Regions from separate parts of the Veillonella sp. Ser01 genome, predicted to be linked through region 1. Evidence: a T-box and tRNA genes for the amino acid it is inferred to sense, from the RefSeq annotation. Region 1 holds a T-box; the other holds one or more tRNA genes.

Region 1 (12,339 bases):
GTCAGCATAAAGCCAAGAATTAAGAGGTCAAAACCATCCATAGCATAACCAATGGAGGAACCAATAACGGCTTTCCAGCCATATGAATTTACTTCTTTCATAGTATTTCCTTTCGCTACTCACAGGTAACAATTAAAGAGATAGCCCCCACTATACAAATGGCCAACGCCTAGACTTAAGTCTAATGAAAGGCTTTAGTATATGGGGGCTAAATATTTAGTTACGTTCTTTGATTTCGATTTTAATAGAATTGAAGAATTCTTCGAATGGTACAGAACCTAATTCGTCACCGCCGTGTTTACGAACGTTAACTGTGCCTTCTTCAACTTCTTTATCGCCTACCACAAGCATGTATGGAACTTTTGCCATTTGTGCTTGGCGGATTTTGTAGCCAATTTTTTCGCTACGATCATCCACTTCTACACGTACATAGTCGCGGTGCATTTGTTTTGCCAATTCTTTAGCATATTCAACATGTTTTTCAGAGATAGGTAAGATTTTAACTTGTACAGGAGCCATCCAAGTTGGGAATGCGCCTGCATAGTGTTCAGTTAAAATACCGATGAAACGTTCCATGGAACCGAAGCATGCACGGTGAATCATGATAGGACGATGTTTTTGACCATCTTCACCAATGTATTCGATTTGGAAACGTTCAGGCAAGTTCATATCCAATTGAATAGTACCACATTGCCATGTACGGCCTAAGGAATCTTCAATATGGTAGTCAAGTTTAGGGCCGTAGAATGCGCCATCACCAGGGTTAATTACGTAAGGAATACCTTTCGCTTCAATCGCATTACGCAATGCTTCTGTAGCCGCTTCCCAAATTGCATCATCACCCATTGCATTGTCTGGTTTAGTAGACAATTCTACATGGTATTTCAAACCAAATTGGCTATAAATGCGGTCGAACAATTCGATAACTTTCATCAATTCAGATTGCATTTGATTTGGCAACATGAATACATGCGCATCGTCTTGTGTGAATGCACGTACACGGAATAAGCCGTGTAAAGCACCGGACAATTCATGACGATGAACTAAACCAAGTTCAGCATAACGTAATGGGAAGTCGCGATAGGAATGCATTTCGTTTTGGTAAACCAAGATACCGCCTGGGCAGTTCATTGGTTTAATTGCATATTCTTCATCATCGATGATTGTAGTGTACATGTTTTCACGGTAATGGAACCAGTGACCAGATGTTTCCCATAATTGTTTATTTAAGATGATTGGTGTACGAATTTCTTCGTAATCGAATTCATGGTGAACTTCACGCCAGAAGTTTTCCAATTCGTTGCGAAGAGCCATACCTTTTGGTAAGAAGAATGGGAAGCCAGGACCTTCTTCTTTGATAACGAACAAACCAAGTTCTTTACCAAGTTTACGATGGTCGCGTTTAGCTGCTTCTTCAAGCAAGTGAAGGTATGCATCAAGTTCTTCTTTCTTTTCAAATGCTGTACCGTAAATACGTTGCAACATTTTGTTCTTTTCATCACCGCGCCAGTATGCACCTGCAATGCTTTGCAATTTGAAAGCTTTTACCTTACCAGTGGATGCTACGTGAGGACCTGCACAAAGATCGATGAAGTCGCCTTGCGCGTAGCAAGAGATAACAGCATCTTCAGGAAGATCTTCAATCAATTCTACCTTGTAGTCTTCGTTTTTAGATTTGAAGAACTCAATAGCTTCTTGACGAGACATTACAGATTTAGTGATAGGCAAGTTTTCTTTTACAATACGGCTCATTTCCTTTTCGATTTTGCCTAAATCTTCAGGAGTTAAAGTATGTTCCATATCGATATCATAGTAGAAACCTTTATCGATAGCAGGACCGATAGCCAATTTAGCTTCAGGCCATAAGCGTTTAACCGCTTGTGCCAAAATATGAGAAGCTGTATGGCGCAAAGTATGTTTACCACCATCTTCTTCGAATGTTAAGAAAGCTACTTCAGAACCATCTACGAGTTCTTCGCGAAGGTCTGTTAATTCGCCATTTACATTAGCAGCTAGGACTTTTTTAGCCAAGCTGTTAGATAATTGTTTTACTGCTTCCCCAAGAGTAGTGCCAGCAGCGTATTCCTTTGCACTACCATCAGGTAAAATGATTTTTACATCTGCCATTTTTCTTTCCTCCAATTTATTATCTAGGATAGACTGGATTTTTGTAATAAAAAAAGACCCTCTATCCCTACAAAACAAGGGACGAAGATCATTCGCGGTTCCACCCTAGTTAACTACCTATACAAATATATATGTATAGTTAATTCACTTCATTAAGCCCGATAACGGTGGCGGCCGTATTTGCCTACTTAGGTTCGACAAATCAGTTTAAAGGGGGTAACTCTGATATATGTGTAAGGCATTTCCAGCATCTGCCTCTCTCTGGTACACAGGGATATGAGAATCATGTCCTTTGCATAACTTTTACTAGATTATAGTATCACAGGGAATTAAAAAATTCAATACAGTTCAATAGTAAATTTCACAAAATCTATAAATTAAAGAAACGCCTTTAAACACACCATATAAAAACGGCCCGATATAACTGATATGTACCCCTTTACGGGTTGTCCATTAAAAGGGGTACATATCAAACTCGAGCCGTTTATTAAGATTATCATATATACGCTAAGCAATGTAGCTATACTACAGCTCACTGTACATGAGCTAGATTATTAGCGTTTGAAGTTTGTAGATAACATAGCGCCAATTACTTTTTCCAATTTGCTATTGGAAAGGTCTGGGCCTTTGTAGAGTGTTAAAAGTACATCATTAGAGTTATCTTGTTTGGATACCATCATAACGCCACTACCACGAGCACCGTTATCGTCGTAATCTTTTGCTACGATAACGAGGTTCAAGTAATGGTCCTTCATGTATGTGTACACTTTACTTGTACGGGCAGAAGAACCGATCATTTTTGCCATGCTCATACCACGGTTGAATACGATTGTATTTGCATTATGTGGGTTTGCCGCTAATTGTTGTTTTTCCTCTTCATTTAAAGGCATGAGATTCACCATGAGGGAATCACCCATTTTACCACGGAACATAGCTGGCATTGTTTCGCGCACGTCTTCAGGAATACCTGTGTCAGCAGTCAATTTTAATTCTTTAGGAACAGTCATGTATAGAACGCCCTTGCTATTGCGACCTACCTCTGTTGTACTGAGGTCTACAGCGCTAAGCATAATAGAATCTTTAATGGTTGCTACTTGATTTGCCAATGGCTTTTCAGGAATGCCACGGCTTGCCAATTGTACGTCACCAGATTTAGTTTTTTTCAAGGTTTCTACATTCCAGTTAGCACCTTTTTTGTCAGCATCGCTAGCCTCTGTGAAAGCATTCACCCCATCTTTTGTGCCTACATACACGTAAGTTTGAGCTGGAATAATTGTATCTGGCGCACCAGTTTTATTGAACGCTGCACCATATACAACATTAGGGATTACAGTGGAGCCAACTTGTAAATTATTGTTAGTTTGGCTTTCCACATCAAAGTTGATATTACCAGTGAAGGTCATATCAGGACTATGATTGATGACTACTACATCCCCTGCTTGAGGAATAATAACAGGACCTACAGGACCTGCCATAGCTACGCCTGCCATAGATACACTTAGACAAGCTGTTAATAATGCACGTTTCAACATAGATTGTTTCATAGATATACTCTCATTTCTCTACTAGGTCTAAACATTTTGATGTAATTATAAAAATATGATATTAATCCTCGATAGTGACATAGTCCGATAGACTACTTAATAATTCAATAGCCAAGGGCCGTGTTGAAGGTGTACACCTTAGCATACATCGTCCATTTACATCAATAGATGTCATAACCCCTAAGTATTCATAGCCTTCAATGATGCGATTGATATAGTTCGTATGCTTCGGTTCAAGATGAAAGTACACATACGCTTCTTCCCCAGAGGTTGCTAAATCTGGTACATCAGTAAATGCACCGATAGATTTACTCGGTTCTAAAGATGTACCACTCATAAGTCCTCCTACACATCATTACTATAAAATGTAAATGCTATACATGTCGCTAGTATAGGCATCCATTAGATATGTTTGTCGTTAATATACTACGTACTAAGCTTCTTTTGGTTTGCACTCACGGCGCATCATAGAGTACGGTTCAAGTGGTGTATCCATGTAGATGCGTACCTTCATTTGCGCATGAGGCGCTACGTCGATTGGGTTACCATCTTCGTCTGTCATTTTTTCAATTACAGTTTCAACGAGTTCACCTTTAGGTTGGCAGAATTCTACTTTATCCCCAACCTTGAAGTTATTACGTTGTTCAAGATCAACGTATTTTTCTTCTTCGTTGTAGCCCATAACTAAACCGATGAAGTCATGGCTTTGTGTATTAGTAGATTTACCATAGTTTTGAGCTGTTTCATCAGGACGGCCTTCTGCAAAACCATCTGTATATGGACGGTGAGAAATCTTTTCTAATTCTGCAATCCATTCTGGACGAACATACCAGTCTTTACCTTCTTTAAGATATGTATCGATAGCTGTACGGTATACCTTTGCTACTGTTGCACAATAGTGAACGGATTTCATACGACCTTCAATTTTAAGGCTATCGATACCAGCTTCATATAAATCAGGAATGCGGTGAATCAAACACAAGTCTTTAGAGTTAAAGATATATGTGCCATGTTCATCTTCTTCAATTGGATAATATTCACCAGGTCGGTTAGATTCCACAAGGGAGTATTTCCAACGACAAGATTGAGAGCATTGACCGCGGTTCGCATCGCGATTGCCTGTCATATAGTTAGACAATAGGCAACGACCAGAATAAGAAATACACATGGAGCCATGTACGAAGGATTCGATTTCAATATCTACATTGTCCTTCATTTCTTTAAGATCTGCTAAGGATACTTCACGAGCTGCTACTACGCGTGTAGCACCCAGTTCTTTCCACATTTGAACTGTATGCCAGTTTGTAGTGGAAGCTTGTGTACTTACGTGAAGTTCAAGTCCTGGAGCCACTCGTTTAGCAAGGCTAAAAATACCCATATCAGCAACGATAATTGCATCAACGCCGATACTTTCAAGGAATTTCAAATAATCCTCTAAGCCTTCAAAGTCCTCGTTATGGGGAATGATATTACATGTTACATGGATTTTCTTGCCATGAGCATGTACAAATTCTACCGCTTCCTTTAATTCCTCGTCGGAGAAATTAGAGTTACCTGCGCGCAAGCCAAAACGTTTGCCTGCACAATATACGGCATCCGCACCGTAGCGAATAGCCATTTTAAGCTTGTCCATATTACCAGCTGGACAAAGCAATTCCATAAAATGTTCTGCCATTATTTGTTGTGCCCTTTCCACACACTCACACTCATACCATCACCCATTGGGTAAATGGTGGTGTTAAACAATTCTTTATTTTCAACATACGTTAAGTATTCTTTTAACCGTTTTACGATAGTCTTAAACCGCTTTGGCGGCTCCTTATCGCCTCTTACATAGCCTCTAAAAAGTACATTATCCGCCAGGATAACGCCACCTTCTTTCACATGAGGCAAAATAAGTTCTAACTGTTTTAGGTATTGCCCTTTTGGCCCATCTAAAAACACTAGATCATATTCACCAGTGAGTTCCGTTAAGACTTGAGACGCATCACCTTTCAGTAATGTAATTTTATCGGCATAATCGGATTGGTTAATATAATATTTCGCCATTTCGTGACGCACATCATCTAATTCAATAGATGTAATGTGTCCCTCCTCTTTATCGAGTAGCGGAGCCATCAACAAAGCAGAGTAACCAATGGCGGTGCCCACCTCTAACACAGAGGTGGGCCGGTACAAACCTATTAATTCTTCAAAGAGATGAACCTCAGATTCTCGTAGAATCGGTACATCATTAATCATCGCGTAAATACGCTGTTCATTTAAAATATCATTTAATGTCATGAAAGTAGATTCAATCTCCTACATTATTTATTGCTATTACCACTAGGAATTACCAACGTAGAACGATCCACAGATTCAGCTGGCTTTACTTCAATATGAGGTACTTGTTGTGTACTTGGTACAACATTTTGCATAGATTCTGGAGCAGGTGTTGTAGTTGGTACATAAGAGTTAGAACTAGATGATTGAGTTGCTGGTGCAGATTGAGCTGGTGCTTGTGGAGCTGGTGTTGGTGCTGGAATTTCAGCAGCTGGAACCGTTGTTGGTGTATATTTGTACGTAGGTTCCACATTAACATATTGAGAATCTGCTTCCACCGCTTCTTCAGAGCTGTAATTGTAGTTAGGCTCTGTCGTTGCCACAGCCACGTCATAGTTAGGACCAGCTTGTACTGCGGCCCCTGTATTAGAGGATGTAGCCGTATCATTACCATAGATTTTATGAACTTCCGCTAAATGTTCTTCATATGTTTTAGAGAAGTGGTTATGTCCATCTTTATCTGCTACAAAGTATAAATAATCTGTATCTTCGGAATGCAAGACTGCATCTAATGCTTTTTTACCAGGATTTGCAATTGGACCAGGTGGCAAGCCTTTAGATACGTATGTATTATACGGGCTTTGTAATTGCGTATCACCAATAGTTACATCTTCTTTTGCATAACCAAGTACATAGGAAATTGTCGCATCAGATTGCAATGGAATACCATGGGCTAACCGTTTTTTAAATACCCCTGCAATTGTTGGACGATCTGCATCAAATAAAGATTCACGTTCAACAATGGATGCCAATGTTACAAAGTCATGAATACTCATGTGTTGAGCTTGAATTTGTTTCTTCACAGCCGGTGTGAGGTAACGATTCATTTCGTCAGCCATCATTTGAATCACTTCACGTGGCGTTGCACCTACTGGAATTTCATAAGTACTTGGGAATAAGAAGCCCTCTACCGGATATGTAGCAGGTCTTGTACCTTTCATATAAGGATATGGTACAAAGGTCTTCGCTTCTGCTAAGAAATCCTTTGCCTTCATAATTTGATTTTTTTCAAGAACGATAGCAATATCACCAACTGTGTATCCTTCAGGAATTGTAACACGAATAGATTCTACATGACCTTCTTGTAATAAAGAAATGAGTTCGCGCACAGTTACCTTGTTAGGAATTTGGTAGTGACCAGTTTGAAGTTTATCATTGGTGCCGCTCAAATATAACCAAAGCTTAAAGCCTTGTGTGGAACGAATAAGACCTCGTTCATAGAGCATGTCTGCAATTTCAGTGCCAGTCTGCCCTTTTTCGATGACAAGTACTTGTGTACCATCATCTTGAGCAAAGGTGTTTGGCACTAAATAAATCACTCCCAAACCACCGGCGATGATTAATACGCCTACAATAATAAGGATTAAAATATATCTTAAGGCTTTTCTCACGACGTTGAGTTCCTTTCTGTAACATAACAGTATTTATCATCTTATTATACCATAAAGTCCATATTTCCCCTATATAAAAGGACATTATCATATTATAGGCCCCTTAATAAATAGCAAATAAAAATAGCGTATTGCCCAAAGACAATACGCTATTTTTATAAAGAACACGACTATTCGCCATCTTCCATTTCTTCATACAATTTTACTAGAGTTTCAAAGTTTTCATCATCTTCATCTAAAGGTACGTATTCTTCTACGCCTTCTTCATTTTTTTCGATGCGAGCCAAGATCATGTATGTATCATCTTGACCTTCATGGTCAGCCTCTTCATCTTGTACATGTACAAGAACAGCATATTCTTGGCCTTCATGACTTAAAATAATGTCCTCTGTGAAGTACTGTTTGTTACCATTTTCATCTTCGAATTCCAAGTAATATACTTCGCCTTCAAAATTTTGGTCAACCATCGGAAACCCTCCTTAATAAAAAATACTTATTTATTAATCTGCAAGCGATCTAAATATCCTTGCAAAATTACAACCGCTGCCATTTTATCAATAACGGACTTACGTTTTTTACGACTCACGTCAGCTGCAATGAGTTGGCGTTCAGCCATAACGGTAGATAACCGCTCATCCCAATATGTAACAGGTAAATCGATGACTTCCTTCATCTTTTCAACAAATTCTTCGGTCTTTTCAGCCCGTTCACCTTTTGTACCATTCATATTTTTCGGCATACCTACTACAAGTTCATGTACTTCATATTCAGTAATGAGTTCTTGCAAACGGTTAAAGTCTTTTTCAAGAGATGTTCTACGAATGGTTTCAATACCTTGTGCTGTCATGAGCAGTGCATCACTACAGGCAATACCGATAGTACGGCTACCCACATCTAATGACATAATTCTCATTATAGTTGTTTTGCCTTTGCGTATTCTTTCAACAATTCCTCAATCAAGTCATCCCGTTCTAAACGACGGATATCAGAACGTGCATTATTATAACTTGTAATGTACGCTGGATCTCCAGAAATAAGATACCCTAAGATTTGATTGATTGGATTGTAACCTTTTTCTTGAATAGATTGATAAACACGAGTAAGAACCTCTTCAGCTGTCATCGGTTCATCGTCTACTTTACGGAATAACATAGTTTCATCAGAAACCTTCATCGTATCCCTCCTTTTTATTACATTGGCAGGTTTCACTGTAAAAGTGAAACCTCGCCTACTATTATACTTGAATTAAAGCTACAAAGTCAGTAACTTTTTATGCATTATAAGATTTTTCTATAACAGATACAAGTATAATTATAAAATTATATGCCTATTGTAACATAGATGTTAAAGCTTCACCACCAGCTTTTAATGCTTCTGCCAATTTAGCTGGTTCTTTACCACCTGCTTGAGCCATATCTGGACGGCCACCGCCATTACCACCAGCTACTTGAGCTGCTGCTTTTACGATATTACCAGCTTTAGCGCCTTTAGCCACTACATCTTTGGATACTTTACATACAAAGTTAACCTTGTCATCGCCCATAGCAGAGCCTACAAGCACTACACCAGAACCAGCCAATTTATCAAGGCCCATATCAGCCATATCACGTAACTCATCGATAGAGGAAGCTTTTACAGCAGCCGCTACAAATGCAACGTCACCAATCATTACCTTACCAGCAATGATATCTGCCGCACCAGCTGCAGAAACCTCTTTGCGAATTTGTTCTAATTCTTTAGCAGTTTCTTTTGCTTCAGCCAATACTTGGTGCAAACGTTCTTCTACTTGAGGTGCTTTAGTTTTAAGTTCGCCTGCCATGCGTTCGATAGTCAAGCGATCATGTTTTGCTGCATCTAGAGCTGCGCGACCTGTAATTGCTTCAATACGACGTACACCAGAGCCGATACCAGCTTCAGATGTTAAGCGGAAGGAACTAATGAAAGCTGTATTACCTACATGAGAACCACCACATAATTCAACGGAGAAACCAGGAACCTCTACAACGCGAACTACATCACCATATTTATCACCAAAGAGTGCCATCGCACCTTTAGCTTTTGCTTCGTCCATAGACATTTCAGCAATAGCTAAATCTGTAGCTTTTAAAATCTCTTCATTTACAAGAGCTTCAATTTGATCAAGTTCTTCTTGTGTTACAGGAGAGAAGTGAGTGAAGTCGAAACGCAAGTAATCTGGAGTTACTAAGGAACCAGCTTGGTTAACATGCTCGCCTAGAACCTTTTTCAATGCTGCATGTAACAAATGTGTTGCTGTATGATTACGAGCCATAGCAGCACGGCGATTTGTATCTACTTCAAGTGTTACATCATCGCCTTCGGAAATGGAGCCTTCCACAACAGTACCAATATGGTATACAGTGCCTTCAGGTAAACGTTTCGTATTATGAACCTCTACCTTACCCATTGGACCAACGATAAAGCCTGTATCACCTAATTGACCGCCCCCTTCAGCGTGGAATGGTGTGGTGCGTACGATAACAGTAATTTCATCGCCATCAGCAGCTGTTTGCAAACGTTCAGAGCCTTTGCCGATCATTAATACGGAAGAAGCAGTTACAGCTTCATCTTCAAGAAGCTCTTCGTCTTTCAAGAAGGTAATGTCAGGTGTTGCTACCTTAGCATCTTCTTTTACACGAGCTTCACGAGCGCGTTCACGTTGTTCCTTCATAGCTGCTTCAAAACCTTCATGGTCGATTGTAAAGCCGCGTTCAGAAGCGATTTCTTCTGTTAATTCCCAAGGAAATCCGTATGTATCATATAGTTTGAATACTTCTGTACCAGGAACTACTGTTGCTTTTTCAGCAGCAAGTGTATCAATCAAAGAATTCAACAATTCAAGACCTTGTTCCAAGGTTTGGTTGAATCGTTCTTCTTCGTTTTGTACAACCCGTTTAACGAAGTCTTGTTTCTCAGCAATGGATTTAATACCAGGGCCAAGAATATCTACCACTACATCAATAAGTGGTGTTAAGAAGATACCTTCAATACCAAGTAAACGGCCATGACGTACAGCACGACGTAAAATACGACGCAGTACGTAACCACGACCTTCGTTAGATGGCAATACGCCATCGGAAATTAATGCAGTTACAGCGCGAGCATGGTCAGCGATAACCTTTAAAGAAACATCAGTATTTGGATTTTCGTTATATGTAACACCAGCACGTTTAGCTGTAGCTTCAATAATTGGGAAAATCAAATCTGTTTCAAAGTTTGTTTTACAACCTTGTAATACGGAAGCCAATCGTTCAAGACCAGCGCCGGTATCGATGTTTTTATGTTGCAATGGTTCATAAGAACCATCTGGCATTTTATTAAATTGAGTGAATACTAAGTTCCAGATTTCAAGATAGCGATCACAGTCACAACCTGGTGCACAGTTAGGATCATCACAACCATGTTCAGGACCTTGGTCGAAGAAGATTTCACTATCAGGACCACATGGGCCTTCACCGATTTCCCAGAAGTTATCTTCAAGGCGTGTAATATGACTTTCTTCTACGCCACAATCATTGTGCCATGTATCATATGCTTCTTGGTCATCTGGATATACAGTAACATACAATCTATTTTTATCGAGTTTAATAACTTCAGTTAAGAACTCCCACGCCCAGTGAATTGCTTCTTTTTTGAAGTAGTCACCAAAGGAGAAGTTGCCAAGCATTTCAAAGAATGTATGGTGACGAGCTGTGCGACCTACGTTTTCAAGGTCACCTGTACGCATACATTTTTGGCTTGTTGTAATACGATGACAAGGAGGTACCAATTTACCTGTAAAGAAAGGCTTTAATGGCGCCATACCTGCCCCAATCAATAATAGAGATGGATCGTTTTCTGGTATAAGAGAAAAACTATCTAATTTTAAATGTCCTTTGCTTTCAAAAAACTGCAAGTATGCTTGACGCAGTTCATTACCCTTCATGTGTATATTCCTCCTAAAATTATTTACTCTTCATTATATCGTAAAAATGACATAAAATCTATTAAAAACATTGAGATTATGCGGAATTTACCGACTTTCACAATAGCAAATACAAGGATAAAATTCAATATTTCTAGAAATGAGAAAAAGAGGTTATACAAATCAACAGAACATAATTGATTCGTATAGCCTCTTTTAAAGCTAATATGTATTGGTTTATATAACGCGTTTTGCGCCGATATAGCGTTCACCCCAATAGCCAGTATCAAGATCTGCTACTGCTACACCACGACTGGAAGTGGCGCTGATGAACTTGCCATCACCAATGTAAATACCGGAGTGAGATGGACCTGGTTCATATGTTTCAAAGAATACCAAATCCCCTGCTTTTAAGTTTGCACGAGAAACCTCAACACCTACGTTATATTGTTCATCTGCTAAACGTGGCAAAGAAATACCTTGTTTTGCAAATACATATTTAACGTAACCAGAGCAGTCGAAACCACTTGGTGTAGTACCACCAAATACATACGGTACACCGCGGTATTTGTCTGCTTCCGCCAAAATAGCATGAATGCTATTTGGTGTTTCGTTTTTCGTAATATTATTTAATTTAATATTTTTGCCAGTAATGGATTGACCAGCAACACGACGAGATGTCGCATTGTTGTTTGTGAAAGCGGATTTTGTTGCTACTGCTTTAGTCGCAGCATTTTGAGTCAATACTGCCTTCGTAGAACGAGGAGCACTCATCAATGCATTATACGTAGCAGGACCTACAATACCGTCCACTGGTAAGCCACGATCTTGTTGGAACAGACGAACTGCCCATTTCGTTTCTTTACCATATACACCATTTTTATCTGTAGCATTATAACCGTGTTTAATTAGTTGTTGTTGAACCGCTGTAACACTTTTGCCCTTATCACCATATTGTAATGTTGTTGCACCTACCATGGCTGTTGTGGCACACACAAAAGTTAATGTTAATGCCGTTATTTTAACCTTACTA
Region 2 (12,339 bases), on a different contig from region 1:
TCGATCAATTCTTCGTCATCAACCATGTCAGCTTTGTTCAAGAATACTACGATTGCAGGAACACCAACTTGGCGAGCCAACAAGATGTGTTCGCGAGTTTGAGGCATAGGGCCGTCAGCTGCGGAACATACTAAGATAGCGCCGTCCATTTGAGCTGCACCAGTGATCATGTTTTTAACATAGTCAGCATGGCCTGGGCAGTCAACGTGTGCATAGTGACGGTTAGCAGTTTCATACTCAACGTGTGCAGTGTTGATTGTGATACCACGTTCACGTTCTTCTGGAGCTTTATCGATCATGCTGTAATCTTGGAAGTCAGCTTGGCCTTTTTCAGCCAATACTTTTGTGATTGCAGCTGTCAAAGTAGTTTTACCATGGTCAACATGACCGATTGTACCAATGTTAACATGCGGTTTCGTACGTTCAAATTTTTCTTTTGCCATTAGGATTGTATCCTCCTTCACAAAAACAAATTACATTCTAGTATTAATATAATATATTAACCCTAATTTATCAATGGAATATAAGATTCCCTTATACATTATTATACCATATATAGAAAAACTTCTAAAAATACAAATATTCTTCTAAAATAAAAAAACTGACAAATGTAATCCTTACACTCATCAGCTTCAATTTGTATTTTATAAAGAAATAAAAAAATCCTCACCAATGTGAGGTTTAATGGTGGCGGCACACGGATTTGAACCGCGGACACACCGGGTATGAACCGATTGCTCTAGCCAACTGAGCTATGCCGCCATGTATGGAGCTAGTGACCGGGATTGAACCGGTGACCTTATCCTTACCAAGGATACGCTCTGCCGACTGAGCTACACCAGCACAATGAACGATCATTTCACTGTGAATTTTTGTGGTTGCGGGGACAGGACTTGAACCTGCGACCTTCGGGTTATGAGCCCGACGAGCTACCAACTGCTCCACCCCGCTATAAATGGTGGAGGGAGAAGGATTCGAACCTTCGAAGTCGAAGACGGCAGATTTACAGTCTGCTCCCTTTGGCCGCTCGGGAATCCCTCCAAAAATAAAATGGAGCTGGCGATAGGAATTGAACCCACAACCTGCTGATTACAAGTCAGCTGCTCTACCAATTGAGCTACGCCAGCATCATTACGACAAGATGTATTTTATCATCCGCCTCACTAAGTGTCAAGAACTTTTTAAAAACTTTTTTTAAAGTTTTTTCGTTCACTGCGGTATCCCTTAGTGCTTAATCATAATAACATGAAACGATACCCTATGCAAGTATTTTTTCTAAACTTTTTAAACTTCATTTTTTCCTCATCGGCAATCATAGATAAAGATAGATAATTGCTAATATAGCCACTATTATCCAATAGTACCAATTTAAATGAACACTTCAAACACATCGGCATGGGCACCTTCAAAATTAAGCATATGCCCAATAATAATCATATGCCCTGTACTAGATACAGGAATACATTCTGTTATACCTTCTATAACACCTAAAATGAGGGCAATTACATATTGGTCCATGATATCACCTGCCTTTTATATGCAGTCATAACTCATGGCAATATATAATGCCCTCAGCAATCAATATAACTCTATTAATCAATAACCATAACACGATCAGGTTTAGTGATTGTCACTACCGCATGTTTTGGATCATTATTGTGTTCTAAGTACAATTGATCACCTTCGAGATGACCACGCCAACCTACAACAATCGGATATGTTTTACTAATAGTCTTTAATAGTTCAAGAGGATTTAAATTTAATATCGGTGCAAACAATACATTAATACCATCGATAAGAACAACTTCTGTATCACTGCGACTTAATGCACGACGAATTACTTCTTCTGCAAGTTGTGGCCTTTCATCACGAGGTACTAATAAAAACTCTTCTTCAATAAGTTGTTTTGCCTCTAAGTACTTCCAACCTTTTTGTTCAGATAATTCACGAATTAACAAACTTTTACCAGAACCAGGACCACCAACGATAAACAATATGCGTTCATCATCACCTTGAATTTGTTCCCAACGTTCTCTTACATCTTGAACTGTAACCATATCCCTTGCCTCCTCGCTGTAACCGTTCCTACTTAACGGGACGGTCAGATAACATAACGGATTTGATATATTGGTTTTTATCATCTAGGGCAAACTGCAAATATGAGTCGCTTGCCGCTGGATTTTTATATTCATATACAGTAGATGTGCCCGCATTTGTTGTAGATTCAACAATACGAGTAGGCATACCATATACAAAGAGCAATAAGTATTTAGTATCCCCCATCGCAATACCGCGACGAGTAGGTGTGTAAATATTTAATAGAACACGATTGATGAGATTTTTTTTATCAACACTCACGCCATATTCGTTATACCCAATAAATGTGGACCCAAACAACATACCTTGATGTTTCCAATCATTATTGGGATCATTAACAAAATAATCATTTAATTTATAGCCGCGCAACACAAAATCATCAGCAGTCAATTTACCTGCTTCAAAATCATATACTGGAGCTTTAGGCAATCCAAATCTTGGCCATACTTGCCCACTAATCATATCAACAGCCTCTACATTGCTTTGTTTGATGGTGAAAGCAATATATTCTTTCTGTTGTCCTAGCATAGATTGTTGTTGGCTATTATTATTTGTATTCTCTATCGAGCTATTAAATTCCTTTTTTCGAGACCATGAATTTTCGGAATGACCTTCATATAGGAAGATATAACTTTCATTTTTCAAATCACGCCACATCGCAATAGGGCTACCATAGGCAAATACCAATTCCATGCGTGTACTACCAACACCAATATCGCGTACAGTGTGGACGCCTTTTTTCGTACTATGAATATTAGTAATAGTATTCGGTTCAAAGAAATAAGTAGCCCCTTGACCGCGTAATTGATTATTTACTAAACGCTCTTGAGCAGGTCCCGTATAAACGGTTACCTCCAAGTCTTTCATATAGTACGTCGTAAAGTTATCTCGAACCACTGTTTTTTCAACATCTTTAGGCGCTACAAACTGATCTCCTAAACGATACCCATCAATAGCATAATCATCTTCAGACCCTAACGCTGGCAAATTATTAGCCGTATAAGACTTACCAATATCAGCCAAGTTATTTTGCGTTACGCTAGGCAACGGGCCTTCATTTTCGCTAGCCGCTTGCCAAAACTGTATGGAATCACCAAACTCGGTAACCGCCATTTGTTCAGCTAGCCATCCTGTTTTAGTGCTTTCCTTTTTTATCTTTGTATCGATTTTGACAGCTTTAATCGGTGCATTATCTATATACGCAACAGACTCAGCCGCATCAGTTCCCGCTGCTTCTACAGTTGTCTTTTCATCCATATGTGCAACATCATTTGCACTTTCTGTAGATTCCACCGCAGTTTGTTTCACAGTCGAAATAGCCGGCTCTGCTGCATACCCTACCGATGTAGCAGATAAGCCTACTAGAAGTGCCGCTACGATGCGGCTCTTAATAGAATGATTCATCGATTACTCTCCAATTGCGCACGCAACCATGTCAACCATGGCTCTAGTCCATTATGGGCCGTGCAACTTACTTCAAAAATCTCTCCTGTTGGATTCAAATTACGTATATCTTGTATGGCCTTATCTTTTTTGAAAGGTACATACGGCAATAAATCTATCTTATTAATGAGGATAGCCTTTGACTCTTTAAAGATTAATGGGTATTTAAGAGGCTTATCCTCACCTTCAGTAACAGATAATACAGTTACCTTCAGGCTTTCACCAATCTCAAATTCTGCAGGGCATACAAGGTTGCCTACATTCTCGATAATGATCATATCCAGTTCATCAAGATTTAAATCACCCAGTGCATCTTGAATCATTTGTGCATCAAGATGGCAACCTCCCACTGTGTTGATTTGAATAACAGGAACGCCTAATTCATGAATTCGTTCCGCATCCTTAGCAGTAAACAAATCACCTTCAATAACAGCAAGGCGGTAATCTTTTTTCAAATCATGTAAAGTTGCCTCTAACAGAGATGTTTTACCAGCCCCTGGAGAACCTAATAGATTAAATACAAAAATATTTTTTTCCTTAAACAACTGTTGTAAGGACTCTGCAATGGCATCATTTTTTGCCAATACATTAGTTTTAACTTGAACTTGCATGTCCTAACCTTTCTATCAATCGATATCCATGGAGGTCACTTGTAGTTCGCGGCCACCAATGGTTTGTACGAAATGACTGTCACAATAGGGACAGATAAACTTATAATTTTCTACAGGAAATGTTTTATCACAATCCAAGCACTTTCCTTCAATAGGAATTGTGTTAATTTCTATACGAGAACCTTCTGCGGCAGTCCCCTTTGTAACGGCTTCCCAGCAAAATAGGAGAGAATCTGGCTCTACTCCACTCATGAGGCCCAAATCGAGTTGAACGGAATGGATCACAGATGCATCGTGTTGGCGTAACGTATCGAGGGCTACATCAAGTATGCCTTCTGCTATAGACATCTCATGCATAGTATGCCTCATATACAGCTTCAAGCATCATAGTAGTCGTTACAGAGCCTACACCACCAGGCACTGGAGTAATTGCAGACGCAATATCTTTTACTGCTTCATAATCAACATCGCCTACCGTCTTACCTTCTAGTTCATTAATGCCTACATCGATAACAACAGCACCTGGCTTAATCATATCTGCTGTAATCATATGAGCACGACCCGCTGCAGCAATAACGATATCGCCTCGTTTTACTTGCTCTCCTAAATCAGGAGTTCTGGAATGACAAATTGTAACCGTACCATTTGCACCGAGAGTCATAAGAGCTACTGGTTTACCGATAACTTGGCTACGACCAACTACAACTACATGTTTGCCTTCCACAGGAATATCATAGTGACTTAAAATTGCCATGCACGCCTTTGCTGTACAAGGAGCAAAGCCACCTTTGCCAGCAGTTACAAGACCAATATTGTACGTAGTTAAACCATCGATATCTTTTTTAGGATCTAGCATATCGATAAGCGCCTCAGTATCAATATGTTTAGGCATCGGCATTAACGGCAGAATACCATGGACTGCTGCATCATTATTTAAAGCTTGTAATGCTGTAACGACTTCATCCTGTGTAGCCGTTTCAGGTAATTGTTTTAATACAAAACCATAGCCAAAATTCTTTGCTGTCTTTTCCATAAATGTAGCATACATATGAGCGCCGTGGTCTTCACCAACAAGTAATACTGCCATAGTAATTACAGAGTCGCCTACTGCTGCAACTTTTTCTTGTAAAATCGCCTTGTGAGCATCTGCTACTGCTTTACCGCGTAATTCAATCATGTATATCTCCATTCATTCAAACTATCTATAAAATAAGGTGCCTCCGGAGAGGCACCTAAGTCTCTTATTCTATTATATAACGAACTGTCTATAATTTCTAATTATGACCGAATTCGTTTTATCTACGGAAATGAACAGTAATTGCTGTACCAGCCTGAACAGTTGTACCGCTACTTTCATCTTGAGATGTAGCCGTACCAGTTCCATCCGGTTTAAAGGCAAGTCCCGCCTTATGTAACCAATCACGCACTTCACCATAGGTAAAACCAGTAAAGTTAGGCAATGTAACAGAACCATCACTTCCCGGTTTTGGTTCAGGTAATGTATTAGCAGCTTTAACAGCTACTGGTGTACTTTCTTTAACATACGGACTCATTTGGTAATACCGTACAAGTTGAGATACGATGTCCTTAAATACAGGGGCTACAATTTGACTACCATAATAAGAACCCTTTTGTGGGTCATCAATAACGACAAGAACTACAAATTTTGGATCCTCTACAGGGCCAAAGCCAATAAAGGACGCAATGTATTGTCCGTCGAGATAACCGCCATGTTTGGTATCTAGTTTTTGCGCCGTACCAGTTTTACCGCCGAAGTGATAACCTTCTACCATCGCTTTTGTACCGCCACCTTCGGATACTTCTTTTTCTAGAATATCTACAATGGTTTTAGCGGTTTCCGCCGGAACTGGTTGTCCCACAACAGATGTTTCAGTCGTACTTGTAACATCGCCTTGAGAGTTACTATAAGACTTGATGATATGTGGTTTCATCATAGCCCCACCATTAGAAAGTGCACCAAAGGCGCGAACCATTTGTAATGGTGTAACCGCAATACCTTGACCGATGGACATAGTCGCAACGTCTAGCTTACTCATATCCTCTGGATTATACAAAATACCTGCTCCTTCACCAGGCAATTCAATACCTGTTTCAGAGCCAAAGCCATAATCACGTATATATTTCGAGAGAATATCTGCACCTGTTAATGTACCAATTTCAGCCATACCAGTATTAATAGAGTACTTCAAAATATCTAGCAAACGAACAGGACCATATCCCTCACCATTCCAGTTTCTAATGATATGTCCATTGGCAGCGAAGGCCCCTTTATCGTTATACACAGTGTCTAACTTCCACTTGCCTGCTGCAAGAGCTGCAGATGCAATGATAGGTTTGAATGTAGAACCTGGTTCATATAAATTGGTAACCGCAATATTTTTGAAAGCCTCTTCACCACTTTGGTTGTAGTTATTAGGATCATAACTTGGACGATTGGCCATCGCTAATATTTCGCCGGTCTTTGGATCCATAACGATAACGCTCGCATGCTTAGCTCCTGTATCAACCATCGCCTTATCAAGAGCGCGTTCTGCAATAAATTGAATTGTTGCATCGATGGTTAAGGTTACGCTTTTACCCTTATCTGGTAAAAATTTAGATAGTACGGAACCAAATATGGCATTCCCTTTATTATCAGTAGCTACAATTTCTTGTTGTACGCCCCCCTTTAATTCGTCATCAAGAACCATTTCTAGGCCATCAAGACCTTTATCATCAGTGCCGACAAAGCCTAATACTTGAGCCGCTAAGACACCATTTGGATAATAGCGCTTAGATTCTTCAACGAAATTAAGGCCTGCAATATTATTATCCTTAATAACTTGTTGTACCGCTTTTGATTTGTCTGCATCCATCATACGATTCAACCAGACAAAGGCAGTATCCTCTTGCAAAGCTTTCACAATATTCTCTTTTGACATCGCTACATAGGGCGATATGAGATCCGCAATCTCTTGAGGAGACTGTTTAATCATCTTCGGATCTGCATATAAAGATTTTGTAACTACACTCATCGCCAAAGGCTTGCCATTACGGTCATAGATTGTACCGCGCGGCGATTGTAATTTTCTATCCACTTGAACTTGTAATAAGTTTTTCTTCTCTAGGTCAAAGGTATCAAAGACCTGTAACTGTGCTAAACGCCCGATAAGGACGAAGGCAACGGTCATGAGTATGGCAAGGCACCACGTAGTGCGACTCCAATCGCTCATGCGTAATAACGCTTTATTTAATAACTTCATCATTTCTCCACTGGACGGCGTAACTTATGGTCTAATGCATCATATAATGCATCTGGTTCATTGGGAATCACCCCATTTTGTACCTGACCTAATAAATACTGCAATCCTTCCCCCACTTTTTTCCCTGCAAGCTTAATAACTCGTTCGTCATAATTTAAATCCTTTGTATGGATAGGCATCTCTAGGCTAAGATCTGCCATACATTCACCAAAGGCTAAGGTACCATCAGTCGATGCATAAGGCTTCCCACAGCCTAACACATCGGCAGCACAAACCTTAGATAATTGCTCCCATGCAGTTCGCATAATTTGACTATCTCGAAACTCACCGCTACGAGCCTCTTTACGGATCCACTTTTTCTCATTAGCTTCCCCATTTTGTACAAAATAATGAAAGCGCATATGATTTTTTACAATCCAAGCTACTCGGCGCACAAAAGCCTTAGGATAACCTAAACGAGTAAGCAAGGATTCTGTCATCTCAGCACCTAATGTATCATGGCCACGATCTGTCAAACGTCCGTTAATAACAGCTCGTACAGCCGGCATACCCTTTGCTACATCGTGTAACAGTGCACCCCAACGTAATATTAAATCTGGTTCTGTATGAGATACAACGGCTAATGTATGATACCAACCATCAAATTCGTGAAAGTCTTTTTCTTGTGGTAAATTCACAAGATGGTATAGCTCTGGTAAAATAGGCACTTCACGAGCGACGCCATTTTCTACAATGCGACAAGAGCACTCGGCCAAGCGAGATTGTACTAATACATCAAGGCCCTTAGCCACAGCGGGCTCTAACATGAGTCGGTCCAGTTCACTACGAACTCTCTCGAGAGATAACCCAGGCACTCGATGAAATGCCTTTGGCATAGCTTCTAATAAATCTTTGCTAGGTAAGAAATCTAGCTTTGCCACAAAGCGGCATGCTCTAAATAATCGCAATGCATCTTCTTCGAAGCGTTGCTGTGCATTGCCAATGGTTCGCAATGTCTTATGCTTGATATCTCGGCGTCCCCCTACTAGATCTATAACCTCACCAAAACGATTCATAGCCATGCCATTGACCGTAAAGTCACGACGCAACACGTCTTCCTCCAAGGTATCGGCATAAGCGATTTCTTCTGGTCGATGACTATCCGCTCCATATCGTTCAGTGCGATACGTTGCAATTTCATATTGCTTTCCTTCTAGTGTAGCCACTACTACACCAAAGGATTTTCCTACTAAATCTGTCGTTTGAATATCTTGACTTCGTAGGACTTCAATTACCGTATCAGGACGTGCAGACGTCACAATATCAAAGTCATGAGGCTTTTGATGCATCAAAATATCGCGCACTGCTCCGCCAATGATATAGGCTTCATAACCGGCTTCTTCTAATACAGTCAATATTCGATTGGCTTGTTCCATCATACACACTCCTTTCTGAACTAGTCTAATCTTTATTTTACTACAAATGAAAGCATGAAAAAAGTGCAATCCTATAAGGATTGCACTCGTTCTGCAATAGCTGTACCCGTCGGTGTTACCGCAAGGCCGCCATCACTTGTTTCACGCAATGCTGCTGGCATAGCGCGCCCGATATTATTCATTGCTTCAATAACTTCATCTGGTGGAATTTGACTTTCAATATTCATCAAAGCCAATTCAGATGCAGTAATGGCATGAACTGCATAGAAACCATTACGTTTGACGCACGGTACCTCTACAAGCCCTGCTACTGGATCACAGGCAAGGCCCAATAAGTTTTTCATACACAATGCGATAGCATGTCCTACTTGACGAGGCGTACCACCCATCATTTCTACAATGGCACCGGCAGCCATACAAGCGGCCGTACCAATTTCTGCTTGGCATCCGCCAACGGCACCGGCCACACAAGCGCGATTCGCTACGACATTGCCAATGCCAGAGGCAGCCAAGAAGCCCTTTACCATAGTTGCTCTATCTAGCTTGTAATGATCCGCTACTGCTTTCATCGCACCAGGCATAACACCACAAGATCCAGCCGTAGGGCACGCAACAATGCGGAACATCTTTGCATTTGCTTCATTAACAGCAATAGCATAGGTCATAGCCTTGTACGCAATATCACTCATAAATCTTGGTGCTTGTCCATTAAGCTGTGCCGCCTGACCGCCGGACATACCAGACGCTGTTTTTTCTGCATAGTCTATACCATCTTGAATAGAACTTTCAAAGATGTCTAAACGATGCTCTATTTCACGAATAACCGCGTCTTCACTGCGGTCATAATTCTCTAATTCATAACGCAGTACTACATCGCCGAAGGAAATATGATTCTCCTCAGCTAAGCGAATAATATCTGCAATTGTATCATATGCATAACTCATCATTCGCCCTCCTATAACGCTTCAAAGGTCATGACATCTTGAATGCCTGGACACTCGCGCATAAACTGAACGGTAATAGGATTTACTACTGTATCTGTAGTAATGACCATCACTGCATCCTTGTGCTTACCCTTCCGAAACACGCGCATGGTAGCGATATTAATATCGGACTCACTCAATGCTTGGCTCACCAAAGAGATAGCGCCAGGTCTATCTTCATGGAATACAACAAGAGTAAACTCATCGCCAGTAATAGACATATCATTGCCATCGACTTCGGTAATCATAATTTGACCGCCACCAAGAGATCGACCAATCACAGTCATATGACGATTATGTTCATCGTACATATCAAAACGAACTACATTAGGATGACCTACATCAAGAGGAGACTCGATAAAGTTATACTCCATGCCCTCTTTTTCAGCTAATTTATGAGCAACACGAATATTCGTATCATCCTCTTTAAAACCTAATAAGCCCCCAATCAAGGCACGGTCTGTACCATGGCCTTTATAGGTCTTAGCAAAAGAGCCATATAAGGTTAAATCCACCTTTTTAGGTGTGGAACGGAAAATACACCGCGCCATCTTACCTAGCCGCGCAGCACCAGCTGTATGCGAACTAGACGGGCCAATCATAACAGGCCCTATAATATCAAAAATACTATTCATACACGCCTCTATATACACATAAACAATGTGAAAATCTTACTTTACCTATAGTATAACAATCGATATTGATAGATGTCTATATGCACATTAGCGATATATTTGTATGCATAAGGAGGACTCCCACCTCCTTCCCTAGTACTATTTAGGTGAAAACTATCAAAAGAATAGTATATTGATGGGACGCCTTCTTATCTACAGTTATAAAAAGGAAAGACTATACTTATGCAGTGACATCAGGTCACGAGGAGCAAAGAAGTATAGTCTTTCCTTTTTAACTAGGTTGTAGATACAAAACTGGGCCCCATCAATATACAGCCCCTAACAGATAGTTTTCACAAAATAGTAAAAAACGCACCTAAGGATAACCCTAGGTGCGTTATTTATAACAACAGTCCTAAATCATAAAAGAGAGGGGATGTAGGACTGTAGTTAATAAGTTAATGGATCCTATTAGCCCAAGATAGCTTTCATGTCAGCTTCTGGAGTTGTAATTGGATGTAATTGGAATTTTTCTACCAAAATGTTCAATACATTGCTGGAGAAGAATTTAGGCAAGGAAGGTCCGATGTAGATGTTGCGGATACCCAATGCCAACAATGTTAACAAGATACATACTGCTTTTTGTTCGTACCAAGACAATACCAATGTTAATGGCAAGTCGTTTACGTCACATTCAAATGCACCAGCCAAAGCTACTGCTACTTGAATAGCGGAGTAAGCATCGTTACATTGACCCATATCAAGGATACGAGGGATACCACCGATTTCGCCGATGTTAAGGTCGTTGAAACGGAATTTACCACAAGCCAATGTCAATACTACTGTATCATCTGGAGTTTGTTTTACGAATTCTGTGTAGTAGTTACGGCCTACTTTAGCACCGTCACAACCACCTACTAAGAAGAAGTGTTTGATTGCGCCAGCTTTTACAGCGTCGATTACTTTATCAGCAATGCTCAATACTGTACCATGACCAAAACCAGTAGTTACTTCGTGACCACCGTTGATACCAGTGAATTCTTGAGCTTCTTTGTAGCCGCCCAATTCGATTGCACGGTTGATAACTGCGGAGAAGTCTTTAGTACCGTCTTCTTTTTCTTCGATGTGTGCACAGCCGTCGAAACCTACCATATCTGTAGTGAAGATATTTTCTCTGTAGTTTTCTTTTGGTGGCATAATGCAGTTTGTAGTGAACAAGAATGCGCCAGGAACGTCAACGAATTCTTTTTGTTGGTTTTGCCATGCAGTACCGAAGTTACCTTTTAATTGAGGATGTTTTTTCAATTCAGGGTAAGCGTGGCAAGGCAACATTTCACCATGAGTATAGATGTTTACACCTTTACCATCAGTTTGTTCCAACAATTGTTTCAAGTCGTGAAGGTCATGACCAGTTACAACGATGAAAGGACCTGGTTCTACAGTCAAAGGTACTGTAGTTGGTACTGGTGTACCGTAAGATTCTGTATTAGCTTTATCAAGAACAGCCATACATTTCAAGTTGATTTCGCCGAATTCCATCAAAAGACCAAGCCATTCTTCAGCGCTGTGATCTTTCGCCATTTCTACTAAACCTTTAACGAACCAAGCGTCAACGTCAGCATCATGGAAACCAAGGCGAGCAGCATGCCATGCGTATGCAGCCATACCACGCATACCTAACAACAATGTGGAACGAAGAGATACGATATCTTCTTCACCTTTCCACAATTGTTCCCAATCGAAGTTTTGTTGAGTGCTGTCCACTTGTGCATGGTAAGCGTTTACTTCGTCGATGAACGCTTGAACGCGATCTTCAGAGAAGTTAACGTTTGTTACACACATGAACAAACCACGCATTAAATAATCGATACCTTCTTTAGTGTGGCCTTTTACGTCTAAAGCGCGAGCCAAGC

What was found. A T-box is a leader RNA that pairs with one kind of tRNA and senses whether it is charged. The one in region 1 lies ahead of thrS (threonine--tRNA ligase), so its partner is inferred to be a tRNA-Thr.
Region 2: it encodes a tRNA-Thr, which carries the amino acid that the T-box ahead of thrS (threonine--tRNA ligase) is inferred to sense. The anticodon was not compared.

The regions. Positions count from the first base shown of each region.
Region 1 is NZ_JBSPUA010000001.1:198,003-210,341, reverse strand. It holds gene ACWTVK_RS00975 (MFS transporter) at 1-101, opposite strand, end outside; gene thrS (threonine--tRNA ligase) at 217-2,127, opposite strand; T-box leader at 2,202-2,434, opposite strand; gene ACWTVK_RS00965 (hypothetical protein) at 2,682-3,671, opposite strand; gene ACWTVK_RS00960 (DUF4911 domain-containing protein) at 3,733-4,008, opposite strand; gene ACWTVK_RS00955 (peptidase U32 family protein) at 4,105-5,346, opposite strand; gene ACWTVK_RS00950 (O-methyltransferase) at 5,346-5,954, opposite strand; gene mltG (endolytic transglycosylase MltG) at 5,978-7,384, opposite strand; gene ACWTVK_RS00940 (DUF1292 domain-containing protein) at 7,555-7,851, opposite strand; gene ruvX (Holliday junction resolvase RuvX) at 7,878-8,297, opposite strand; gene ACWTVK_RS00930 (IreB family regulatory phosphoprotein) at 8,297-8,557, opposite strand; gene alaS (alanine--tRNA ligase) at 8,712-11,327, opposite strand; gene ACWTVK_RS00920 (C40 family peptidase) at 11,544-12,339, opposite strand, start outside.
Region 2 is NZ_JBSPUA010000002.1:506,977-519,315, reverse strand. It holds partial or broken gene ACWTVK_RS06285 (GTP-binding protein) at 1-443, opposite strand, end outside; tRNA gene ACWTVK_RS06280 (tRNA-Met) at 686-762, opposite strand; tRNA gene ACWTVK_RS06275 (tRNA-Thr) at 768-843, opposite strand; tRNA gene ACWTVK_RS06270 (tRNA-Met) at 876-951, opposite strand; tRNA gene ACWTVK_RS06265 (tRNA-Tyr) at 957-1,041, opposite strand; tRNA gene ACWTVK_RS06260 (tRNA-Thr) at 1,052-1,127, opposite strand; partial or broken gene ACWTVK_RS06255 (undecaprenyl-diphosphate phosphatase) at 1,372-1,518, opposite strand; gene brxF (BREX-3 system P-loop-containing protein BrxF) at 1,593-2,057, opposite strand; gene ACWTVK_RS06245 (hypothetical protein) at 2,086-3,501, opposite strand; gene hypB (hydrogenase nickel incorporation protein HypB) at 3,498-4,151, opposite strand; gene hypA (hydrogenase maturation nickel metallochaperone HypA) at 4,167-4,508, opposite strand; gene ACWTVK_RS06230 (bifunctional 5,10-methylenetetrahydrofolate dehydrogenase/5,10-methenyltetrahydrofolate cyclohydrolase) at 4,501-5,328, opposite strand; gene ACWTVK_RS06225 (penicillin-binding transpeptidase domain-containing protein) at 5,447-7,414, opposite strand; gene ACWTVK_RS06220 (CCA tRNA nucleotidyltransferase) at 7,414-8,832, opposite strand; gene sdaAA (L-serine ammonia-lyase, iron-sulfur-dependent, subunit alpha) at 8,901-9,773, opposite strand; gene sdaAB (L-serine ammonia-lyase, iron-sulfur-dependent subunit beta) at 9,785-10,447, opposite strand; gene hcp (hydroxylamine reductase) at 10,898-12,339, opposite strand, start outside.